Regions from separate parts of the Priestia sp. SIMBA_032 genome, predicted to be linked through region 2. Evidence: riboswitches for the same ligand, from Rfam matches in the RefSeq annotation. Region 2 holds a riboswitch; the other holds the start of a gene.

Region 1 (12,697 bases), on a different contig from region 2:
ATTTGCTTGTATTTTGGATAAATAGAACTGTTGTCTTGATTCATACGTCTACTCCTATTTTTAAAGTGGTTGGGTTAATTGCTTTTAAACTGGTTGAAGACATTTTATCAAATGTTTATTAATATGGGAACAACGATGGAAACTGGTTGGGTTCAAAATAAAAAATGGAGATGAATAAGCATGAAATTAACGTTTAGCCTTGTATTTTTACATATACTGATGATTAGCTTATGGGCTTCAGCATTTCCAGTTATTCAAATAGGATTGGAATCGTTTTCTCCTCAGCACCTCGCTTTTGTTCGATTAAGTATTGCTTCTATAGTGTTGTTAGTTATTGCAATAGCCACACGCATGCGATTGCCTGATATAAAAGATATTCCACTTCTTTTAGCGCTCGGTTTTTTAGGCTTTACTGTCTATCACACAGCATTAAACATTGGAGAAAAAACGGTAAGTGCGGGTATTGCGAGTTTACTGGTCTCGACGACTCCTATTTTTTCCGCGTTTTTAGCTATTTTCTTTTTTCATGAAGCGTTCGGAAAAAGAAAATGGATTGGATCTGCAGTAAGCTTTGCAGGTATTGCACTTTTAACTTTCAGCAAAGAGAATTTTGTACACTCGGTTAATGGAATCTTACTAATTCTACTAGCTGCCCTTGCAGAAAGCATCTATATGGTATGTCAAAAAAATTATTAAAAAAGTATGGTTTTCTTTCTTTTGTAACGTACAGTATCTGGGGAGCTGCCATTTCTATGCTTGTTTTTTTACCAGGGTTAGAAATAGAGCTTGCTCATATCTCTGTCAGATCAGCGATAAGCGTGATATATTTAGGATTATTCCCAACCGTTATTCCGTATATGATACTCGCTTATCTGACATCGCGTATAGGTTCTGCTGAAGCTGCCATTTCTCTTTACTTAACTCCTGCGCTGTCCTTTTTTTTAGCGTGGCTGCTTTTAAAAGATATCCCCAGCACAGCTTCCATTGTTGGAGGCATCATTACGTTATGCGGCGTGTTGCTTACACATAGTAAAAGACGAGTAGCAGTAGTAAAAAAGCCAAGGTTCACAATACAAAGATAATGTGTAGGGTTTAAGGAATTCTCTTAGATGCTATGTTTTTTATTTATATATTTTATTTAGAACATATTTTAATTTCTTCTTTTTGCAGTTTGATTAATAATTAATAAAAAACGCCTTTCTTTAATCTTGGTTTGAGATTTAAAGAAAGGCGTTTTTTTACGAAGTTTCTAATTCTGCTTTTATTTTCCCAGCCACTGCGTGAGTCAGCTGCTGGAGATCGTAAATCTCTTCTCCTGAAAGTACTACATGTCCGTTTAAAACGTGGTTATGTTTATATGCTCGATACGTCACTTCAATACTTTTTATCGCACGCTCTACTTCATCATTCACCATAATGTTTTCGTAGTGATAGGATAGTGTTTCAATTCGAATCTGCGTATTTTTCATATTCATTTACCCTCCATGAGCTGTTGACTAAAAATATGACTGTTAGAGGTGAACTATACATAGAACCTTTTTTGTTATTACATACTTTGTTATTTAGAACATATTTTAATTACTTAATTGATCTCTGCTATTCTTTTTTTACAAAATACCAAAATAACCCCCCGCTCTTCGGAGCGGGAGTTTATTGCTTGTAGTACCAGCCTTTTTTATCTAAAAACTGTTTAACTTTTACAAAATCCAGTCCAGCTGCGGTAAGTTCAGCGGACGGATTACCTATTGCATGTACGTGTAATTCACTGTCAATTCCTTCATTTTTTAAGAAAGCACGAAACTCTGTTTCCATGTCTTTACTTAATCCGCCTGTTTTAATTGTAATTGGGATAGGTTCTACGTCTTTCATTTGCACAAATCCGCCTGGAACAGCCCATGCTGCATTCGTATAGCCATATACGCTAAATACCGTGCCTTTTTTTATCGTTCTAAAATTCTCTGTTACATTTGCATATTTGTAGACTCCAATATCCTTCTTCGCTTTTACTTGAAAAGCATATTTATCTCCGAGTGAAGTAACCTTTGGTAATGATTCTTCGACAGGATTACTTACACCCTTAAGCAATTCCATCATTTTAGCTAATGTTTTCTCATCAGCTTTTCCAGTTGACGTTAATCCATACTTTTCTTGAAGAGCTTTAACAGCTGCAATAGTTTCGCTGCCGTATTGACCATCGGTTCCTTGCTGGGAAAGTTCAAATCCTAATCTAATTAAGTTTTGCTGCAATTCTTTTACAGCTAGTCCGCTATCACCTTGCTGCAATTGCGCTGAGGGTTTATTATTTTCCACTACTGTAATGCCTGTATTGATACTATTAAAAAAATCTAAATCCATTTCATTAATATCAACATTTCCGTTAATTCCTTTTACCTTTCCTTGATCTGTATATTGAAACATAGCCCATCTATTCCAAATGGCTGTATTCCCTGGATTAGCAAATCCCTTAGAACGGTTACTTCCACTGTAACGGGCTACCCATAACGGATATTTTGCTACAGCGCTTGTAAAATTGGATTTAATAAAACTATAACCCGTATAAAGAATAGGCGTAATGCTTGTTTTCCTTTCAATATACTCCATCCATCTAACTGCAAAGGCTGTGACCTGCGCTTTTGTTTTCCCTTTATTTTCTTCCAAATCTAAGCAATGAGGCAAATCAACCTTCATGCTGCCTAATTTATTTAAAAAGAAATTAACTTCTGCAATGGGATCATTATCAACATGAGCAAAGTGATAAAAGCCTACACGTAGACCTGCATTTTTTGCACCTATATAATTATCATATGATTTTTTATCTAAGAAGGTTGTGCCTTCTGTTAATTTAATATACGCGCCTTTTACACCATCCGACGCCACTTTTGCCCAATCAATTGTTCCGTTGTGATGAGAAACATCAATGACCTTAATATTTTGATTATTACGGTTTTGCATTGCTATCACTCCTTCATACAAACTATGAATAAAAAAGGAAATGGCAACTGATACAGGCCTATTAAATAGATATTAGGCTTTATAAAAAAACTACAATAAGAAGGGATTTTGGTAGCCTTCCCTTATTATAAGAAATGAATTTGTGCAATTTTATAAAGTGAGGAAAGCTATATTCGTTTATACTAATAATATGAAGATATACTGGATAAAAAGTGGAGGAATATGATGTCTTTAATAAAAGAAGCACGTAGATATGCAGAACACGCTCATAGCGGCCAAATGCGCAAGCTGTCCGATACACCTTATATTGTTCATCCTATTAACGTAGGTAATATTTTAGAAAAAGCAGGTTTTAGTGAAGAAGTAATTGCAGCAGCTTATCTGCATGATGCTGTAGAAGATACAAGTGTAACACTTGAAGAAATTGTACAAAGATTTGGCTTAGAGGTAGCAGAGATTGTTGAAGCTCATACAGAAGACAAATCAAAAAGCTGGGAAGAACGTAAAGAGCATACAATTCAAATCGTTAAAACTGGTTCTCTTGAAGTGAAATCTTTAATTGTAGCAGATAAATTAGACAATTTACGATCTTTAAAAGAAAGCTACGATCAGCAAGGAGATACGATTTGGAATAGCTTTAAAAGAGGATTCGAGAAGCAGAAATGGTACTACGAATCCATCAGCAAATACGCTGCACAAGGATTGGAACCAAGCCAAATTCCAAGTTTTTTTTATACGTATAAACAAGAAGTAAATGATTTTTTTAGAAGTTAATATTCATATGAAGAAATTAGAAAACACTGAAAATAACTATTGCGAACGCGCGGCATACGTATTAAAATATAGTAGAGTCAACACGCAATAAAGGCTCTACATAATCGGGACTGTAGTTCAGTGGGAGAATACTTGTCTGGCAGACAAGGGGTCGTGGGTTCGAATCCCATCAGTTCCATAAAACCAGTCGTATCAAGAGTTTAAAACACTTTAAAACTCTGCGGGATGGAATGGTTGCAATACTATTTCATCTAACCTCTTCATGATTTCCATGAAGAGGTTTTTTATTTTCTTTTTACGATTGATCCTCATGATTTTTATGATTATTCTTTTCACTGCTCCTGCTGACAATTTCTCTAAGTTCGCCCTCGTCGCCTTTTGCATTGATGATTTCAAAAAGCTGATTCAGCCCTTCACTTGTTTCATCATTTGGTTCTTTGCCCATTCTATCCCCTCCTTTTACTTCTAGGATGCCCATTTTTTTCACATTGTTTCATGTGAAAAGCAATTTATCAATATTAATCGGCCGTAAAAGTATACCTTTACGACCCTTGTGCAATTACTGGTTATACGGATATACTCAATCAATTCTTTAAATTTCGCAGCATTTTATAGGGTTTCTAATACTCATCTATAATGAAATGATCATCACAAACTTCGTTAAAATCGTTCTCTTCGTGGAGATCTACTTCTTTATCTTTAGATATCTCGGTTTCTTGTGTAAGTAGTTTAAAAAGCTTTTTTAACATTGTTCCACCTCATATCTTTCATTAATACATTCAGTATGATTAATTTATATGAAGCCAGTATGAATTGAAACTTAAGATAATGTGAATGTAGACATTAACGTGAGATGTTAAGCATGCTTAACCCTGGACAAAAAAGTTATTTCATTCTACAAAGAAGTGATTAGTATATCAGCTGTATGTGGCATTCGTTCTATAACAGTCGTCTTTGTTATTCGTTTTGCTATTGTACTAGGTAGCTTAGTTTTATGTATTATCCCTTTAATCCCTTGGTTATCAACATCCTTAAATACCATTCAAGTGGCTTGTGTAGTTGGAATTACCCTTTTGCTTGCTTTGTTTTTCTTTAGTTATATCCACAATTGAACGAAAAAAAGAACTTTGTATGCTGCTGCAAAGTTCTTTTCATAAACACTTACTGTTTGTTAAGAACTGTATTAAATATGAAATAGCTCATACACTTCTCATACAATCGTTAAGACCGATGCTTTTTTAATACTTCTACTATCACTTCTTAAAGTAGTAATCACCTATTCTTTTGTAGTCATAAAATGAAGAATCCTTACCTTTTTTTCGCAATATTCAACAATTTCATAACAGGCTGTGAGAATATCTTGTCTAGACAGTTCTATTTCATCAAATACAAACTTTGAAAGCTGCTTCTGCAGAACCTCCAGCTTTTTGCTGTCTTCTTCATCGATCCATAGCCCTTCCGTAATACACACATCTGCTAGTTTGTTAATAGATTGAGCCGTCCAATTTAAGCCAGCTGAAGAAACAGTTTTTGTAAGTAAATCGTTTTTTATAGCTAGAATAACTTGACACACATGGGTATAGGCATCAACTTTCTTTTGGATAAATGCTTTGCGAAGCTCTTGTTTGTATTGCTCTTTCGACATCACTATAGCTACGACAGACGTAATGAATGTTCCTGCCAGCGCGATGAGCGACCCTATCAAAATTCCTATCAGTTCTCCTGACAAAACGTTCACCTCTTTAAAGGTATTTCTATATGCTATGGGAATGAAGGAAACGATATGAAGATAAACACCATGTAAAAACGGCCCTAACTTTTCTAAGTTAGGGCTGTAACACTAAAATATGACGGGAACCAAATTAGATAATACGACTTGTAATAATTCCTTCAATTTGACCGATTTTTTCTTCTAGCTCAGGCACAATCTCGTCACTTACTTGATTGTCAATATCGATCATTGTATACGCATATTCACCGCGGCTTCTGTTCACCATATCTGCGATGTTTAAATTATAGTTTGAGAATACTTGCGTAAGTTGTCCTACCATATTCGGCACGTTGTGATGGAAAGCAGCTACGCGTTTTTTCCCAGTGTAAGGAAGAGATGCATTCGGGAAGTTTACTGAATTTTTAACGTTTCCTGTTTCTAAGAAATTTTTCACTTGACGTGCTGCCATTACCGCACAGTTTTCTTCTGATTCTTGAGTTGATGCCCCTAAGTGAGGAATTGGCACAACATTTTTCATGTTTAAGACATTTTGATTTGGGAAATCTGTAATGTATCGACCAACTTTTCCACTTTCAAGAGCAGCTTTCATATCTTCTTCGTTTACAAGCTCACCGCGTGAGAAGTTCAAGATATGAACATCCGGTTTCATGATGCTAAACGTTTCTTTATTGAAAACACCTTTTGTATCGTCCGTTAATGGAACGTGAACCGTAATATAGTCAGATGCTGCAAATAGTTCTTCTAGAGACATGGCACGCTGTACGTTGCGAGACAAATTCCAAGCTGTATTAACAGAAATGAATGGATCAAAACCAATTACGTCCATATCTAAATCAAGCGCATCGTTTGCTACAAGAGCACCAATCGCACCTAAACCAATAACGCCTAATGTTTTGCCTTTGATTTCTTTTCCAACAAACTGTTTTTTACCTGCTTCAACTAGCTTAGGAATTTGATCACCTTGGCCATCTAATCCTTTTGTCCATTCAACTCCAGCAAATAAGTTACGAGAAGAAGCCATAATTGTAGTTAAAACCATTTCTTTTACTGCGTTTGCATTAGCTCCCGGCGTATTAAATACAACGATACCTTGCTCCGTGCAAGCGTCCACTGGTATATTATTAACCCCTGCTCCAGCTCGTGCAATAGCTTTTAAATTTTGGTCAAATGTCATGCTGTGCATGTTAAAGCTACGCACGACAATAGCATCTGGATTTTCGCTGTCGTTGTCAATTTGATAACCTTCTTGATTAAAAACATTTAGACCTTTTTGTGCAATGTTGTTTAATGTTTTGATTGTTTGTACTTTTTCCAATGTTAATGTGCTCATTTTGTACTCTCCTCTGATTATCATCGTAGTTTTACATGTTTTTACCTTTGGATAAAGGAACTTCATTTTTAATTTTTTTAAAAGTCTGGTTTTTTAGCCTACATGTCTGATAACTTCTATATCCTCTCCCCCTAAACAGAAAGAGGTAAGAGATATGTATTAATCCCTTACCTCTGCCCAGGCGAACGGCTACGTCACTATATGCTTCCTCACGGTTATCCGCGTTTCGCCAGTCACATATAGTCTTTGAAATTAAGTATATTCTAGCAAACTCTTTCAGAACGTTCAACCTTTTTTTAAAAGTTTGCTTTTTTCAGTCTAATTTTTAATCTCTTTGGTAAATCTCCTAATATATTGACAAACACCCCAATACATGTTAAATAAGAAGAGTGATTAGCACTCTATCAACTCAAGTGCTAATTATTTTATAAGCCCTATTTGGAAAGGAGAACTTCTTATGTCAAAAAAAGAATTCAAAGCTGAATCAAAGCGATTATTAGAGATGATGATTAATTCCATCTATTCTCAAAAAGAAGTATTTTTGAGAGAACTTCTATCAAATTCAAGTGATGCAATCGATAAAATTTATTACAAAGCCTTAACAGACGACTCCTTGCATTTTAACAAAGAAAGCTACTACATAAAAGTAACACCAGATAAAGCTAACCGTACCTTAACCATTACGGATACTGGAATTGGCATGACGCAAGAAGAGCTTGAAAGCAGCTTGGGCACAATTGCGAGAAGCGGTTCTCTTGCGTTTAAAAACGAAAATGAAACAAAGGACGGGCACACGATTATCGGCCAATTCGGCGTTGGGTTTTACGCAGCGTTTATGGTAGCAGATGTCGTAACGGTGATTAGTAAAGCTTTAGGCAGCGATAAAGCCTATAAATGGGAATCTACTGGTGCTGATGGCTATACAATTGAACCTTGCGAAAAAGAAACGGTCGGAACTCAAATCATTTTAAAAATTAAAGAAAATACAGAAGATGAAACATATGATGAGTATCTAGAAGAGTATCGTTTAAAAGAGATCATTAAAAAGTATTCAGACTTTATTCGCTACCCGATTAAAATGGACATAACGGAAAAACGTCCTAAAGAAGACGCGGATAACGAGCTAGAAGATTATACCGAAGAACAAGTTATCAACAGTATGGTACCGATCTGGAAGAAAAACAAAAATGAATTGACTTCAGAAGACTATGAGCAGTTTTATTCAGAAAAGCGCTACGGATTTGATAAACCGCTCACTCACCTTCACATTAATGTGGATGGAACGATTCGCTACAATGCCATTTTATTTATTCCAGAAAATAGTCCGTTTGACTACTACTCAAAAGAATTTGAAAAAGGACTTGAACTGTATTCAAACGGTGTCTTAATTATGAATAAATGTGCAGATCTTCTTCCAGATTACTTTAGCTTTGTAAAAGGTATGGTAGATTCTGAAGATTTATCTCTTAATATTTCACGTGAAATTTTGCAGCAAGACCGCCAGCTTCAGCTGATTGCCAAAAACATCGGCAAGAAAATCAAAAATGAATTAAAAAGCTTGCTTAAAAACGAACGTGAAAAGTACGAGAAGTTTTATGAATCATTTGGCCGTCAGCTGAAGTACGGCGTTTACAGTGACTTTGGCAGCAACAAAGACGTGTTAAAAGACCTGCTTTTATTCTATTCTTCTACAGAGAAAAAGCTAGTGACATTAGGCGAGTACGTATCGCGCATGCCTGAGGATCAAAAGTATATTTATTATGCATCAGGCGAATCGTACGAACGAATTGAAAAGCTTCCTCAAGCAGAATTGGTTGCAGATAAAGGGTACGAAATTCTGTATTTTACAGAAGATATCGATGAATTTGCGATTAAAATGTTAATGACGTACGAAGAAAAAGAATTTAAATCTGTTTCAAGCAGTGACTTAGGGATTGAAGCAGAGGAAGAACAGCTCAATGAGTCTGAGGAAAGAGAAAACAAAGAGCTATTTGACTATATGAAAAAAGCTTTGGCGGGAAAAGTAGGAGATGTCCGCGCGTCTAAACGTTTAAAAACACATCCCGTTTGCTTATCAGCTGATGGTGAAGTAACGATTGAAATGGAGAAAATTTTAAGTACTATGCCTGACAATCAGCATGTAAAAGCAGAAAAAGTGCTAGAAATTAACGTAAATCACGATGTGTTCGCTTCTTTAAAAGATGCACTTGAAAATGATAAAGCGAAATTAGACCTTTATACAAATCTATTATATAACCAGGCTCTTTTAATTGAAGGCTTATCTATTAGTGATCCCGTTGAATTCACAAATGATATTTGTAAAATCATGATATAAAAATCAGGCGCAGAATCACTCTGCGCCTGATTATATGTATGACATAATAAAAGTAGTTATATAGTAAGAAGCGATAAAAATGGGTACCGGCAGTTCTTCTATTACTCTTATTGAGTGTTTGCCTTCTTTAAAATGAAAAAGGTCTGATTTAAACTCTGCGACTTTTTCTCTTTTTTGATTAAAAATACACGCCTCCTCTATGGCTTCATTACTGCTTAACATGTAGACGTTATTTCCCCATCTAATTTCTTGTTTCCCTTCGTTTTTAATTATTCCTTTACCTAATAGATACCCCACTGTTTTTCCATTTTCTTTTATCACCCACCGGTGTTTTTCCACATGATCAATAAGCACCGTTCTTCCTTCCCATTGAACTTGTAAATGTACCTTTAAGCCGCAGGAGAAGATAGGAAACCAAGAAATAGAATCTAAAACTGGAAGTCCATCACGAGTTAAAAAATCAATACTTTTAGTCCACATATTTTTATGCGCTCTCTTAATTTGTCCGACATTTTCTCCATTTTCATTTTTAACTGCTACGGTCTTCCCCGCTGATTTAAAATGGGGAAGATGAAAAATATATTCTTGCATATAAGCCTCCAAAAATTATTAACAGCGTGTACATAGTTATGTTTCTATCTTTCATATATTTCGTTTGTTTCTTTTGATTTCTTCCTTTGTTTAAATTGGCTTTGATTTTCTTTTAAATGCTTTAGTAAAGCAACAATCAAGAAACTAACAATCACAAGAAGAAGCCAAGAGCTAATTTTACTTATATGAACCATTGTCCACTGCTGCTGTTGATCTGGATACTGCCATGCTCCGAAAAATGTTGCGATATTTTCAGCGATCCAAATGAAAAAGCCAATCAGTACAAAAGACAATACTAAAGGCATGCGATATGTACGTTTGTTAACCGTAAAATACACAAAAGTTCGATAAAAAATAACTAAAGTAAAAAGTTTTAAAAACCAGCGGAAGTCGTAAATGAAATGATGCGTGAAAAAGTTAAGGTAAATAGCCGCACTTAGTATACTGACAATCCATGTAGAAGGCCAGTTCGTAAGCTTTAATTCAAGCCTTCTCCACACTTGGCACATGTAGCTGGCTACACTAGCATACATAAATCCGCTGTACAGCGGAACTCCCCAGACTTTAGTGAAAGCTTTTTCCGGATAGCTCCATGAGCCCATATGAACTTTGTAGAGTTCTAACGCTAGTCCAATTAAATGAAATACTGCGATGACTTTTACTTCATCAAGCGTTTCTCGTTTAAACATCACCATTAAAATTTGAGTTCCTAGACAGACTAATAAAATAAGGTCATATCTAGAAATAGACGGTACTTCAATTATTTTTGTCATAGCCAATGTAAGAAAAATAATAACAGGAAAAACACAAGATTTTCCTTGTTCTAAACCAAAATAGATTAATTGTTTCATTGTAACATCCTATCTTTATAGTATTCCTTCGTATTTTCACGGAAATGATTACCTGAAAATTATTGCAGATTTTTCAAATTTATTCAATAAGCATCTCCGCTATTTTTGTAACTAAACTATCGTATCCAGCGGAGATCAGTTTTCACCGTTAACTTTTCAAAAAATCGGTGACTCTCTGTACATAGCGCTCTTTATCGTAAGATAGGTACAGATAACTAGTTAATTGTACAGGCTCCCCAAAGAAAAAACGTTCATATAATGTTTCTCTAGTGCCAAACGGACTCATGATTAAATCCCAGGCTAGTCGAAAAAGCTTAATTCGATCTTCTGCTCCTCTTGATTTAGCTTGCAAATAACGCGTAATATCTTCTTTAAGCAATGAGCGGCACGTATTTTCTGTCGGTATTGCCATTAGTCCGCCTGCACCTAAAAGCTGGATAATCTCTGTAAAGGTAGGATATGTTTTTGAAAATAAATTTGCGGCAATACGAAGTGTAGTTTCATTCGGACGCATGTAGCCCCATGAATCAATTTCCGCTTCTTCTTCTGCTTTCATCACGAGAGCTTTCATCGTTTCTAACGCAATAATAAGCTCCGTGGCTTTTTCTCGCACATGCGGATAGTCCGTAATGTTAATGGTTTCAATCAGAGATTGTACAATTCCTAATACAAATTCTGTTTTGACAATTCTCCTTGAAGTTACTTGATGAAGAGCGAAGGCTGAGAAGGAACTAGAAGCAAGGAATGTATTTGATACGTCTACATTCTCATAGAAAAACACGCGGTTCCACGGTACCAATACATGGTCAAAGACAACAATTGTATCCATTTCTTCAAATCTAGAACTTAATGGATAATCAAACGTCGAATCTTTTCCTGCAAATGATTCTCTACAAATAAATTTAATTCCTTTTGTATTACTTGGAATCGAAAAAGCAAATCCTTTTTCTTTTCCTTGAATGCCGGCTGAAGACAGTACGAGTAGCTCATCCGTCATTCCACCCTGTGTAGCAAGCAATTTCGCTCCTTGGATAACGATTCCCTCATTGTTTTTATCAACTATTTTTGCTGCTATCGGTTCGTCGTTTTGCTCGTAATAAAATTGGATTCGATTGACTTGAGGATCGATGAATGTATGAGTGAGCGATAAGTCGTGTTCTCTCACATATTCATAATAAGAAATGATGTTTTCAGGAAAGCAGTTTTCTGTTCCTCTCAGGAGTTCTGCAGAGGATGCAAAAGCCATCAATACGGTATTCATATAATCTGGACTTCTTCCCATCATACCATGGGTTAATTGCGCCCATTGCTGAGTCATCTCTCGTCTTTTTTTTAACTCTTCTTTTGTTTTAGGTTGTAAATAAGATGTACCAACAAATTCCTTAGAAGTCGGAGATTGGTATGTCATGATAGCTTTAATTTTTTTATCATGCTGAAGATCATAAAGCTTAGCTTGACTGTTAATGGCTCCTTTAAAAGCCGGATGTTCTGATATATTGCCTGTTACGAGCTTGCCATCAACCCATACATTTGCTTTTAATTGATTAATTCTCTCTACGTATTGCTTTCCATTAATTGCTGACATACTCCCACTCCCAGACTTTCAACAAATATTTTCACCTATTGCATTTTTATCATATTACGATGTCTTTTCCATGTTTCCTTCATACATCACAGCTTTGAGCATAAAAAAAGAAGGTTACAATAACCTTCTTTTTTTATGCTTTATTTATATTGAATATCATTTCTTAAGGATTCAACTTTACTTAATGCTTGGTCAATATCCGGCTCTTCAACATTAAAGTGAGCAAGTGCATCGTGAAGATGCTTAGCAATTGCATTAAAATGTTCGGGTTGAATATTCATATTTGCATGTGCTTTGGCCATCGACTTTCCTGAATATTGATTCGGTCCACCTAAGGCAAAGCTTATAAACTTGGCTTGATGTCGACGCTGTTTATCCATATCCGTATGCTCAAAAAAGTGACTGACCGTTTCATCTTTTAACACGAGCTCAGAATAAAAATAATCAACTACTTTTTCAATAGCTTCTTGTCCGCCCACTTTTTCATACAATGTTTGTTCCAAAACAATTCCTCCTTTTGTACCTTTACCCATTATTACCCAATAGA
Region 2 (12,697 bases):
CAAACGCTTGGCTTCCAAAAAGAATATTTGAATAAACTTTTTGGTGTTAATGCGAATCGGCAAAATTTTAGAATCTCCCTGCAATTCTTTCATTTTTTTCCGAACGGCTGTAAAGTCAAAAAACTTAGAAGCATAATTTTCAAACTTTGGATTTGAAAAATCTGTTAACCCAATAGAAGCAAAGTGATTCAGTGAGTGAGTAACTGCTCGTCTTATTCGCTGTTCACAAGCCTTGGTTTCACGATTAATTTCAATGGAAGACGCGTGAGCTCCCAATTTTTTCTCAGCGACATTTACAAAAATATTTTTTAGAGAAGGGAAATGTTTTTCCACACTTTCTCTTTGGTCATAAGTGTACAGAAACTGTAAAATATCCAGTAAATCTTTTGCACCATTTTCTCCTACAATACCTAATTCGGCTAATAAGAATTTCCCTACATCGTATAGATGGGCTTGTTTCGTTATCGGCTGGCTTGAAGGGGGAGCGTGATGGGCTGTCGCTAAACTATTCAAGGAGGTTTTAATATCATCGATTGATTTCTCAAGAGAGATTCGTTCAATTACTTTTCGAATAACCGTTAAAATTTCAATTCGATTAATTGGTTTTGTAATATAGTATTCAATTCCTAATGAATAGGCTTCTCCTATCAATTCTTTGGACTCTACCTGTGAAATCATAATCATTTTTCCTTTAAATGAATCTTTTAAATGACGGATCGTTTCGATTCCGTCTCGTCCTGGCATAAGTAAATCAATAAATAAGATATCAATTTGCTTTAAATTTAACGTAGAGGCATCTAAAAAGCTTCCGTCTACGACTTCTTCTACAACTTCTCCTAAATCCTCATCTTCAATCAGCTGACTGAGCGTTGAACGAATGGCTGAATCATCATCTGTAATACAAAATCGCATAAACTCATCCTTTCTGAATTAGACTACAAAGAGGTATTTGAATGATAAAAATCATCCCGTTATCTCCATGTTTAGCTTCAATCGTACCTCCAAGTTCTTGAACAATATCTCTTACGTAAGAAAGGCCAATTCCAGTAGAGGGGTTTCCAAATTGATCGTATTTTGAGGTGAAACCAGGTTCAAAAATAGCTTTTTCGTACTTCAAAGGCACGCCAGGACCATCATCTTGTACATGAAATTCTACATGTTCAGCTTGTCTATGTACGGATAAAGCAATCATCCCCTCATCTTTAATCGCCTCCACTGCATTTGCTACCAAGTTATTAATGATCGATAAAATAGTGTAAACGTGATAGCTGAAATGTTCCCCGGTGAGAGAGGAAAAAAAGCTAATTTGTTTGTGAAGAGAATCGGCATATTTTTTATTGATGCGTACAATCAGCTCGATTAATTCCTCTGCTTTCATATAATTTTGGAAGCTTTCATTTGAAATTGTTTTAGATAAGCCCGCAAAAATACGCTGGTTGTCTTTTTTTACTTCGTGAATATCTCCTGCAATCCGAAGCGCTTTTTTACTGAGCGATTGGTTTAGCAAAGAATGCTTTTTTTCCTGCTGATTTAATACACGGTATAAATCGTACGAAGCTTTTGTAATCACTTCTGTATTATGAAGGGTCTTTTTTAAATGAACGGTTTCTTCATAAAGGCTTGTGATAAGCATGAGCATGTGCTCATTTTGTTTGCGAATTTGACGTTCTCGTGACTGTGATTCATAAATTGTCATCATATTAAAAAAGCTAAGTACAATGAAGCTGTGAGCAAAAGCAATAACGGCCATGTCGGATAATGAATCGACATGAATGGTTGTATGCAAAACGATATACTGCGCAGTTAGTTCGACTATATCAGCGGCTATTTCAATAATGAGTCCAATCAATCCAATCACAATAGCACTGTAGTGCATGCGGCTTACTTTAAAAATAAAAAATAAAAGTGCATACGTAAAGTAAAAGAAAAACGTAGGGTAATGCGTATGTGCAGAAGCTGCAAATTGGAAATGATCGAGAGTGATATAATCGAGCATGATGCGAAAGAGAACGACGCTTAAAGCGGTTAACAAGCCGCCAGATAAAACGGTTTTTCGTTTTAAAAGCAATAGGAAAAAGAAAAATGTAGGAGCTCCAAATGTAATTCGAAATGTTTCATTTAACGGATAAAATTTTAGCTCCCCCGCCAGCGGAACGGTAATGAGCATGAGCAATAAAATGTACGGATCTTTTTGAATGAAAGATTTAAAATTCAGATAATTACACCTCCTGAAGTGATTCGTGAATTAGTATACATTGTGACAGCGTCCAGCACAATGGAGAAGAGTGCCAAAGATAAAAATATAATTCCAAAAAGTTTTGTAGGTTTTTGTATGCTCTCGTAGGTTGTATTGTACATTAAAAACGAAAATGAAATCCCGATTTATGAAAGCGCTTTAAAATAAAAAGTTAATTAAGTGATGAGGTGATTTTAATGAAAAGAGAAATTGAACAGGAAATGTCTTACTTACACGTCACTGCAAAAGAGCAGTTACATGAGTGGGTAGAGCAAATAAAAGAATTTTCTTCAGAAGGAAAAACGGCTGATTATATCCCCGCTTTGAAAGATATGGACTCGTCTCAATTAGGTATTTGTTTGATTGGTGCTGACGGAACAGTTATCCAGTCTGGGGATTATGAAGCGGTATTTACTCTTCAAAGTATTTCTAAAGTCATTAGCTTTATAGCAGCTTGCTTATGCTGCGGCATTCCTTATGTACTAGAGAGAGTGGATGTAGAGCCAACTGGAGATGCATTTAATTCTATTATAAGACTGGAAATGCATAAACCCGGAAAGCCGTTCAATCCTATGATTAACGCCGGCGCTTTAACGGTTTCATCTCTTTTATCTGGGGAGACGGCAAAAGAAAAATTAAGCTATTTGTTTGATGTGATAACAATGCTTACCGGGAAAACACCGCTCATTAATGAAACCGTCTTTGAATCAGAATGGCAAACTTCTCATCGAAATCGTGCGCTTGCCTACTATTTAAAAGAAACAAACTACTTACAAGGAGAAGTAGAAGAAGTTCTAGAGGTTTACTTAAAGCAGTGCTCAATTGAAGTAACGACTGAAGATATTGCGCTAATCGGATTAATTCTGTCATTAGACGGATATCATCCAGTGTTTCACAAACAAGTAATTCCAAAAGAAGTAGCTAAATTAACAAAAGCGCTCATGCTTACATGCGGTATGTATAATGCCTCAGGAAAGTTTGCGGCATTTGTTGGTATGCCAGCTAAAAGCGGTGTATCAGGAGGAATCATGTCATTGGTGCCACCTAATACGAAAAAGCAGTCTCCATTTCCTGACGGATGCGGTATCGGAATTTACAGTCCAGCTATTGATGAGTACGGGAATAGCGTAAAAGGCGTTACGCTGCTAAAAAAAATCGCAAAAGAATGGGATTTGAGTATTTTTTAGTCTATTTACGTACTCTTCATTCGCTTCAATAATATAAACACCAAGAGAAAAAACTTTCATGTTTTGCATTTGTTCTACCAAATTTTTTAATGAGGTGATAGGCGTGCAACAAGCAATCGAAAGTGTAATTAGTGTCATCAATGATTTTTTTTGGTCGAATTTATTAATTATTTTACTTGTATCAATCGGTATTTATTTTACGGTTCGCTCCCGTTTTTTGCAGTTTCGCATGTTGAAAGAAATGGTACTTGTTTTGAAAGAAGGACGATCGGCTAAAGATGGGGGAGTCTCCCCGTTTCAAGCTTTCTGCATAAGCATGGCAGCTCGAGTAGGAACAGGAAATATTACCGGCATAGCGATTGCTATTGCTCTTGGCGGTCCGGGTGCTGTATTTTGGATGTGGATTATTGCCATTATCGGCTCAGTATCAAGTTTTGTAGAAAGTACACTCGCTCAAATCTATAAAGTAAAAGGGGCAAACGGATTTCGAGGAGGACCCGCTTATTATATGGAAAAAGGGTTAAATAAAAGATGGATGGGTGGGCTATTTGCTGTACTCATTACACTATCATTTGGCCTGGTGTTTAACGCTGTGCAGTCTAATACGATTACACTGGCATTTGAGAACTCTTTTGGAACGAGCCGCTTGCTGATTGGGATTATTATGACAGTTATATTTGCGGCAATTATTTTTGGCGGGATCAAACGCATCGCCAAGATATCGGAATACATCGTTGTGGTATTAGCCGTTTTATACATTGGAATGGCTCTGTTCATTATCTTTAAAAATATTGATCAAATGCCTGCGGTTCTATCTCTAATTGTGAAAAATGCATTTGGGTTTGAACAGGCGCTTGGGGGATCGATTGGTGCAACGTTAATCAATGGAGTAAAGCGCGGACTGTTTTCCAATGAAGCAGGGATGGGAAGTGCTCCCAACGCGGCGGCAACTGCCGTGACGAGTCACCCAGTTAAACAAGGTCTTATCCAAGCATTTGGAGTCTTGACGGACACACTCGTGATTTGTACAAGCACAGCATTTATCGTTCTCTTATCCCCCGCCTATAAGCAGGGACTAAGCGGCATTGAATTAACGCAAGCTTCTCTTAGTACACATATCGGTTCTTGGGCATCAGGGTTTTTAGCTATCATGGTATTTCTATTTGCTTTTAGTACGTTAATTGGCAATTATTATTATGGAGAAACGAATATTGAATTTTTAAATTCAAATAAGATGTGGCTTTGGTCTTATCGTGTAGGTGTTTTAGCGATGGTTATTTTTGGGTCGGTCGCTCAGCTTCAGCTTGTATGGAATTTGGCAGACTTATTTATGGGGATGATGGTAGTGGTGAACTTAATTGCTATTTTTCTATTATCGAAAGTGGCGTTTTCTGCCTTGCATGACTATACTCAGCAGAAAAAGGAAGGGAAAAATCCAGTCTTTTATAAAGATGCGTTAGAAAATAATCAAAATATTGAATGCTGGGAAAGAGAATCAACTTCCTCCCCTTCTGAAAAAGAGAATATTATCTAAAAAAAGTTCAGCCAGTTGGCTGAACTTTTTTATGCGTTTTTCTTTAATTCAGTTTGCGTAGTGGCTTTAGAAAATAATGTTTCTTTCACGCCATTTGTTGCTGCTTTGGTTTTTGCAGCAAAGATTGGATTTAAAATAACAACTACAAGTAAGTTAGATAATAATCCCCAGAACCCTTCATAAAGACCAAATGAATTTCCTGTGGCATGAACGGTAAACGTTACAACCAGCCCCACTACTAATCCAGCAATCGTACTTTCTTTTGATTGATTTCTCCAAAACAGGCTGATAACAATAGCTGGGAAGATTTGTACCATGCCCGATACCCCTAGCAACTGTAGGGAAACAAGCGCTTGAGGGAATAATAAACCGAATAAAAGTGCCAGTCCAATAACAACAAAAACCATAGAACGAGTAACCATTGTTAATGTTTTACCCTGTACATTTGGATTAATTAAATCTCTAAATATATTATTTGCAAATAAGTTAGACGCTCCGATAGCCATGATAGAACATGGAATTAATGAAGCAAGAGCAATCGTTGCATAAGCTAAGCCTTGGCCAATGCCGCCATATGAATATTGAATCAAGGTTAATAATGCTAATCTAGGATCCGTTGTATCTTGAGGTAATACTTGATAAGCAATAAACCCTAAGAAGATGACTAGAATTAAAACAATATTGTAAAGAGGTAAGAAGACAGCATTTTTACGAAGCGAATCTGCACTTTTAGCAGTGAAAACACCTGTAGCAGCGTGGGCCCACATGAATAAAGCTAAAGCAGATACGAGTGATGCTGTAATAAACCATGGAATGCCTTTAGGTCCTTGTGTTGGGATCGTTAATAGCTGAGGTGCATCCTTTGCAACATTGTCGATCATGTTGCCCCAGCTTCCAAAATGCATAATTGGCAGAGAAACAACCATAAATAACATAATCGCCCATACTAAAATATCTTTAATAATTGCCGTATATGTGGGACCTTTAATTCCGCTGAAAAAGGTATAAAGAGCCACAAGAAAGAATGAAAGAATAACGACAGCTTTTACGTTAATGTAGCCAGTTCCTGCAACGCGAAGAGTATCTTGAATACCGCTAAGCTGAAGATCGATATATGGAATGAGCATCAATACACCTACTATAGCAATTAAAGAGGAGAGAAATTTACTGCTAAAACGTTCTCTAGCATAATCAGCAAGCGTAGTAAGTTTGTGCTTTTTAGCAACAGTCCAAAGCTTTGGAAGAAAAAAGTATGAAATTAAAAAGGCTAAAACAGAGTAAGGGATGGCAAAAAATGCGATGCTTCCTCCTTGATAAGCTGTACTTGTAAGACCTAGGAATGTATAAGCAGTATATAAATCTGCTCCTACTAAAAGCCAGACGAGCAGGCTTCCAAAACGTCTTCCCCCTACAGCCCACTCTTCAACGGAGCTTCTAGATGATTTGTCACGGCCCGCTATAAAGCCGATGGCGATAACGACAAGAACAATTGCTGATGTGATTAAAAGTGCGGTTAAATTTCCTTGCATTATTCAATGTCCCCCCAAGATTTTTGTAAACGATAAATGATAAATGTACACACGGGCGTTAAGAAGACCCATAAAAATAACCATAAATGCAAAATAGGTAACCCAAAAATAATTGGATGAATGTTATTTACAAAAGGTAAAAAAGCGAATTGAGCAATAAATGGAATGATGAATAAAATAAATATTATGAATTTTCTGTTCAATTTTTACTCCTCCTCTAAAATTTCTCTAACAATGTTCACTATGATAGCAAGTCTGACATAGTAAAGCAATAAGTTTTTTGAAAATTTCGTTATAAATTATGAAAATTTTTTTAGAAAAACAAAAAAAGGGCATGAGAAGAAGATGTTTGAAATAATTAGGGAAGAAAAAGCACGGGAGAACCTAAGCGCAGTTGCCTTTGAAGCAAAAAAAGAACGGAAAAGAAGAAAGTTAATTTTCTCGATGAGATAAAGTATATTGCTATTGCATCAAAGAAAAAGAATTTATATGTTCAAATAGAGATTTATAAAAGCTATAAAAACGAGCAAATAAAAAAACTAGACAATAAGTGCTTGTCTAGTTCCACCACTCTGTCAATGGTCCTTTGTCGCCATAAACAGGATCCGTTGTGGGAATAGGTACTTGTGCAATTTCATCAAATACGTGAGGGCGATCAGTTTGTTTTCCTGTTCGTAAGTTGTAATCCATGCCCTCTGGGTAAGCCCCAACCACTTTAAAATCAGCAGTTGACTGCAGACGCATATGCCCTGTACCTGCAGGGAGTACGAGTACATCCCCAGCATGCACCACGATATTTTCTCCCATATGTCCACCTAGTTTTAAACGCGCAGATCCGCTAATTACACCTAGTGCTTCATGAGAATTGCTGTGGTAATGGTGAAAATCATATATGCCGCCTACCCAGCTGTTTTTCCAGTTGTGAGAATTAAAAATGCTCTCTACTTTTTCTTTCTTACTAATAAATACGTGTTCATACAACAAAACTGGAAGACGAGGGTGATTTGGAATGGTTCCGTCGTCATCAAAATAAAGAACTTTTACATTTGCATAATTCATAAGCATCCCTCTAACAATCTTTTTTCGTAATTTTCCCTGTTTTTTGCTTGCGTAAACAGAGAAGTTTGCTCGAAGTACTTCATTCGTTGCGAAGTGCATGATATGTAGGTGTTAACGTTTTCCTAAAAGAAGTCTCCCACTTCAAGCGCAGCTAAGTGGTGGGCACTTCACTTTGGTATCTTTTCTTCATATTGTATATAAGTAAAGGGTCTAGTGCAAGAATTCTATGGATATATAGATGTTAATTCGTATTTTGTAAACGAATAATATATATTAGCATAACTTGTGGAAGGGGATTTTCTTGTGGGTTAAAAGAATCAAATGATAAGTAAAGTTAGGATTTTAGTTCATTTGTGTAATTAAAAAGAGGTTTTTAGAAGATAAATTTAGAATTTTACGAATAATTTATTATTTTTAAAAATTAATGTAAACATTTTTGTGTATTGAGTAATAGTAATGGATGTTATATACTGATAAAAAATATATTCCTATATGTGACTGGCGCAACATGGATGACCATGGGGGAGCATATAGCGTATAAGCCGCGCGCCTGGGCAAACACTTGAGAAAATTTCGCAAGTGTTTTTTTTATTTTCCTAGGGAAGAGGAGTAGATTTGGATGAGCAATATGCAAAGGAAGATGGGAACATTTGCTTTAACCATGACAGGCATAGGTTCAATTATCGGTTCAGGATGGCTGTTTGGAGCATGGAAAGCAGCTCAAATTGCAGGACCCGCGGCTATTTTTTCATGGGTTATTGGAATGGTGGTTATTTTGACCATTGCCCTGTCATATGCTGAACTGGGCGCGATGTTTCCACAAGCAGGGGGGATGGTTAAATATCCTCAGTATTCACACGGATCATTTATTGGGTTTTTGGCTGCTTGGGCTAACTGGATTTCAATCGCTTCAACGATAACAGTGGAGGCTATTGCATCTGTGCAATATATGAGTACGTGGCCGTGGAAATGGGCTCGCTGGACTCATGAATTAGTAGACAATGGCATTTTAACGTCCAAGGGGCTGGCAGTTGCGTCTTTGTTATTATTCGTTTATTTTTTTGTGAACTATTGGACGGTAAATCTCTTTGCTAAAGCAAACTCATTTATTACGATTGTTAAATTAATTATTCCTGGTTTAACAGCAGGGGCTTTATTTTTTGCTGGTTTTCATAGCGGTAACTTTTCAAGTGAGCATGGGGTTGCCCCTTATGGGTGGGCCAGTGTTTTAACGGCAGTGGCAACGTCAGGTATCGTGTTTGCATTTAATGGGTTTCAAAGTCCTGTAAATATGGCAGGAGAAGCAAAATCACCTAATAAATCGATTCCGGTAGCTGTAATTGGTTCAATTTTTATTGCTGGAATTGTATACATTATATTGCAAATTGTTTTTATCGGAGCAGTAAGTCCGTCATCTATTGCTGATGGATGGAATCATTTGAATTTTAATTCTCCTTTTGCTGATTTAGCGATTGCGCTTGGAATTAACTGGCTAACAATTGTGTTATACGCAGATGCATTTGTTTCTCCTTCCGGCACAGGTGCTACATATACGGCAACTACTTCTAGAATGTTATACGGGATGCAGCAAAATGGATATTTGCCAAAGATATTTGGTACTCTTCATCCACTTTACAATGTCCCGCGCCCAGCTATGTGGCTAAATTTAGCAGCCTGCTTTTTGTTTCTCTTTTTATTTAGAGGATGGGGTGTCTTAGCAGAAGTGATCTCAGTAGCGACGCTTATCTCTTATATTATGGGCCCTGTAGCGCTTATAACATTAAGAAAAACGGCTTCACACTTTTACCGTCCGTTTTATTTAAAAGGGGCATCAGTTATTGCGCCATGCGGCTTCGTTTTTGCTTCTTTGACGCTTTACTGGGCAAGGTGGCCACTTACAGGTGAAGTGATCTTTATCATGGCAATTGGCCTGCCAGTTTATTTTTATTACCAAGCGAAAAATAAATGGGTGGGCTTTAAAAAAGAATTTTTAACCGGGGCTTGGATGCTTATCTATTTAGCGTGCATGATTTTTATTTCCTACATAGGAAGCGAAAAATTCGGAGGCAAAAATATTTTGCCTTTCGGATGGGATATGCTAGTCATTGCTTGCGTATCATTAGCTTTTTATTACTGGGGAATTAAAAGTGGCAAACCTAACCGATATATGAAAGAAGCTGAACAAATCAATCAAGAGAATTTTCAATCTAAATAACTAAATAAAAAACACGAGCGGGTGCTCGTGTTTTTTATTTATGGAGAATTTAGACTTAGTTTTTATCAAAATATTGTAAAAAATATAGATTTTAAGGTTTAAGGATTTACACAGGGGAACCTTTATTTGGGATAAAGTTCTAAAAAAACAAAATAAAGGGGATTGGGCAGCTGTGAAAAAAATGAATGTTTTGGCTTTGGTTTTTGTACTTATGCTAGTATTAGCGGCTTGTAACAGTTCTAAGGAAACGGGAGGGTCTACTTCGGCTAAAAATAAGGCGATTGAAGCATCTATTGACAGCGCTTCTTATATTTTAGTAGATAGTGATGAAGGAGCTACGAGTGAAGAAAAAGGGCTGTTGAAAGTTGATTTGAAAGTGAAAATGTATCCAAAAACAGTATATCCTTATCGGACTACGACGGTGTGTATTTATATGAAGGAGATGAACAATTATCTCCAAAAACGGGAGTGAACAGTCGGGAACTTGGACTAGAAAGCAGTTCATCTGACAAGATTGGGGCTGGGAAGCAAAAAAAATTAACGTTCGTCTTTGAAGTTAAAAAAGATAAAAAGTACAAAATTGGGCTGCAGCCAACATCCTCTGATTATGATGAAGAAATCGACGAAGTAACATTAACACTGGATACGAAGAAATACGCAAAAAGCTATAATAAGCTGCAAGACCCAGAAAAAGCTCTGCAAGCTTACACTGAAGTTCTTTACTTAAACAAAGAAAATGTAGATTATGATAAATATGTAACCGCCGATAAAACAGCTGTCATAGAAGAACAGAAAAAAGCGTTTAACGAGGAATTAAAAGGCGCGTTTTCTAACAGTTTAACCGACAAAGCAAAAAAAGATTTTTTTAACATGTATAAAGACGTTTTAAAAGAAAAAGCAAGTGTAAAGACAAATGTGATTGCGAATGCAAATAATAAAGCTGTAGTAGAAGTGGAGTACACTACTGTTAATTTATCAGACTTATATTCATACGTATCGCAGCTTAAGCGAGCATATACAGATGAAACGAAAGATTACGATACAAAACACTCTGAAGAGTTTGTGGCTTCTAAATTCAAAGATATTGTAAATGAATTAGAAACGAAAGAAGGAAGTCGTCCCCTACGAATTTTTATGGTGAAAGAAGATGTAAAATGGACTGTGAAGTCAAGTGACCTATACAGTGACTCTTTAGGTAAAACGTTTGGATCAAGCTACATTCGATAGATAAAAAAGAGAAGAATTTTTCTTCTCTTTTTTGTTTTCTGTAAATAAATCAACGAGTTTTTTATAAAGCTAAATTTATCAAAATATGCTAGTATAGGTTCATTCATTCTTTTATTCTTATTATGATAGGCATCAATGGAGGTTCTTACTAATGAAAGCAAATTATTGTAAAGATACAAAGGCCGTTCGAACGAGCCGCATTTTCCCTAATGATATTAATAATCACAATACGTTATTTGGCGGAAAATTAATGAGTGATATTGATATGATTGCGTCCATTTCAGCTTATCGTCACAGTCGTACAGAGTGTGTGACGGCTTCAGCAGACTCTATTCACTTTCTGCACCCTATTACGCCTCAGGATTCTGTATGTTTGGAGTCATACGTATCATGGACAGGCCGTTCATCCATGGAAGTGTTTGTGAAAGTGATTAAAGAAAATTTAAAAACCGGGGAGCGTCAAATTGCAGCTACGTCATTTTTAACTTTTGTGGCAATGGATGATGATGGAAAGCCCCGCACAGTACCCGAGCTTATTCCAGAAACAGAAGAAGAAAAATACCTGTTTCAAACGGGGGCAGATCGCGCTGCCACGCGTAAACAAGTGCGTAAAAAAAGCAATGAACTAGCCTCAGTGTTGGATTTAGGACAACCTTGGTAATATAAAAAGACTGCAGTGCTTTGCGCTGCAGTCTTTTTGTATTTGATGAATTCTCCTCTCTTGAACGAGAGGAGGAAACAAAATTATATGAAATTTATTTTCGTTCATGGTAATATGAATTTAATATAATTTTCTAAAAAGTTTAAAAAGTAAAACATTTATAAAGAAAGGTGTCGTGTCTAATGATAACAGTAGAAGCAGCAGAAAGACAAAACAGCAGCACTGCCCTGCGCCGTGATGTAAAATTTCTCGGTCAATTGTTAGGGAAAGTTCTGGTTCACCAAGGTGGAGAAGAACTGCTCAACAAAGTAGAAAAAATACGCGAAGTGGCAAAATCACTTAGAGAAAACAAAGATGAAGCCATCTATAAAGAAATAAAAAATGAAATCGTTACTCTTGAACAGCCGATGCGCGAGCAGGTTATTCGGGCGTTTGCAGTTTATTTTCATTTAGTTAATATTGCAGAGCAAAATCATCGAATTCGGCGCAGACGGGAATATCAGCAGCAAGAAGATTCTATTATGCAGCCGGGCTCATTGGAAAGCGCCGTTGTTTCGCTTAAAAATAATGGCGTGGCGCCAGATGTAATTGCTAATTTGCTTCAAACTTTATCACTTGAGCTTATCATCACGGCACATCCAACAGAAGCCACTAGACGAAGTGTCCTTGATATTCATAAACGAATGGCTGAGCTTCTGAAAAACTTGGATAATCCAACGTTAACAAAACGTGAGCGTAAAGAAATTGAAGAAAGACTGTTTAGCGAAGTATTAATTTTATGGCAAACAAATGAACTGCGAGATCGCAAGCCAACCGTAATGGATGAAGTATCCAATGGATTATATTATTTTGATGAAACGTTATTTGAAGTGCTTCCTCAACTTCATCAGGAATTGGAGAATTCATTGCAGGAGAATTACCCCGAAGAAAATTGGAAAGTGCCTAATATTCTTCGATTTGGTTCATGGATTGGCGGAGACCGAGATGGAAATCCAAACGTAACTCCTAAAGTAACGTGGCAAACGCTTGTCAAACAAAGGAAGTTAGCT

Evidence for each region. A riboswitch is a leader RNA that binds a small molecule or an ion and turns the genes downstream of it on or off. The one in region 2 is predicted to bind ZMP and ZTP.
Region 1: another riboswitch for ZMP and ZTP. It lies ahead of SB717_RS11240 (phosphoglycerate dehydrogenase); the one in region 2 lies ahead of aimA (glutamate/serine transporter AimA).

What each region holds. Positions count from the first base shown of each region.
Region 1 covers NZ_JAWRXD010000003.1:203,854-216,550, forward strand. The annotation lists gene pdxR (MocR-like pyridoxine biosynthesis transcription factor PdxR) at 1-44, opposite strand, end outside; partial or broken gene SB717_RS11205 (DMT family transporter) at 181-1,082, shown strand; gene SB717_RS11210 (hypothetical protein) at 1,239-1,469, opposite strand; gene SB717_RS11215 (GH25 family lysozyme) at 1,651-2,952, opposite strand; gene SB717_RS11220 (HD domain-containing protein) at 3,178-3,726, shown strand; tRNA gene SB717_RS11225 (tRNA-Ala) at 3,833-3,904, shown strand; gene SB717_RS11230 (hypothetical protein) at 4,022-4,171, opposite strand; gene SB717_RS11235 (hypothetical protein) at 5,003-5,455, opposite strand; gene SB717_RS11240 (phosphoglycerate dehydrogenase) at 5,589-6,788, opposite strand; ZMP/ZTP riboswitch at 6,957-7,035, opposite strand; gene htpG (molecular chaperone HtpG) at 7,246-9,123, shown strand; gene SB717_RS11250 (tubby C-terminal domain-like protein) at 9,154-9,714, opposite strand; gene SB717_RS11255 (DUF817 domain-containing protein) at 9,759-10,565, opposite strand; gene hpaB (4-hydroxyphenylacetate 3-monooxygenase, oxygenase component) at 10,714-12,150, opposite strand; gene SB717_RS11265 (group I truncated hemoglobin) at 12,291-12,653, opposite strand.
Region 2 covers NZ_JAWRXD010000001.1:1,004,585-1,017,281, reverse strand. The annotation lists gene SB717_RS05065 (response regulator) at 1-912, opposite strand, end outside; gene SB717_RS05060 (ATP-binding protein) at 917-2,167, opposite strand; gene SB717_RS05055 (glutaminase) at 2,434-3,423, shown strand; gene SB717_RS05050 (alanine/glycine:cation symporter family protein) at 3,527-4,957, shown strand; gene SB717_RS05045 (sodium:solute symporter family protein) at 4,987-6,486, opposite strand; gene SB717_RS05040 (DUF3311 domain-containing protein) at 6,486-6,689, opposite strand; gene SB717_RS05035 (cupin domain-containing protein) at 7,045-7,644, opposite strand; ZMP/ZTP riboswitch at 8,030-8,108, shown strand; gene aimA (glutamate/serine transporter AimA) at 8,165-9,760, shown strand; gene SB717_RS05025 (hypothetical protein) at 9,933-10,232, shown strand; gene SB717_RS05020 (DUF5105 domain-containing protein) at 10,184-10,987, shown strand; gene SB717_RS05015 (acyl-CoA thioesterase) at 11,139-11,648, shown strand; gene ppc (phosphoenolpyruvate carboxylase) at 11,831-12,697, shown strand, end outside.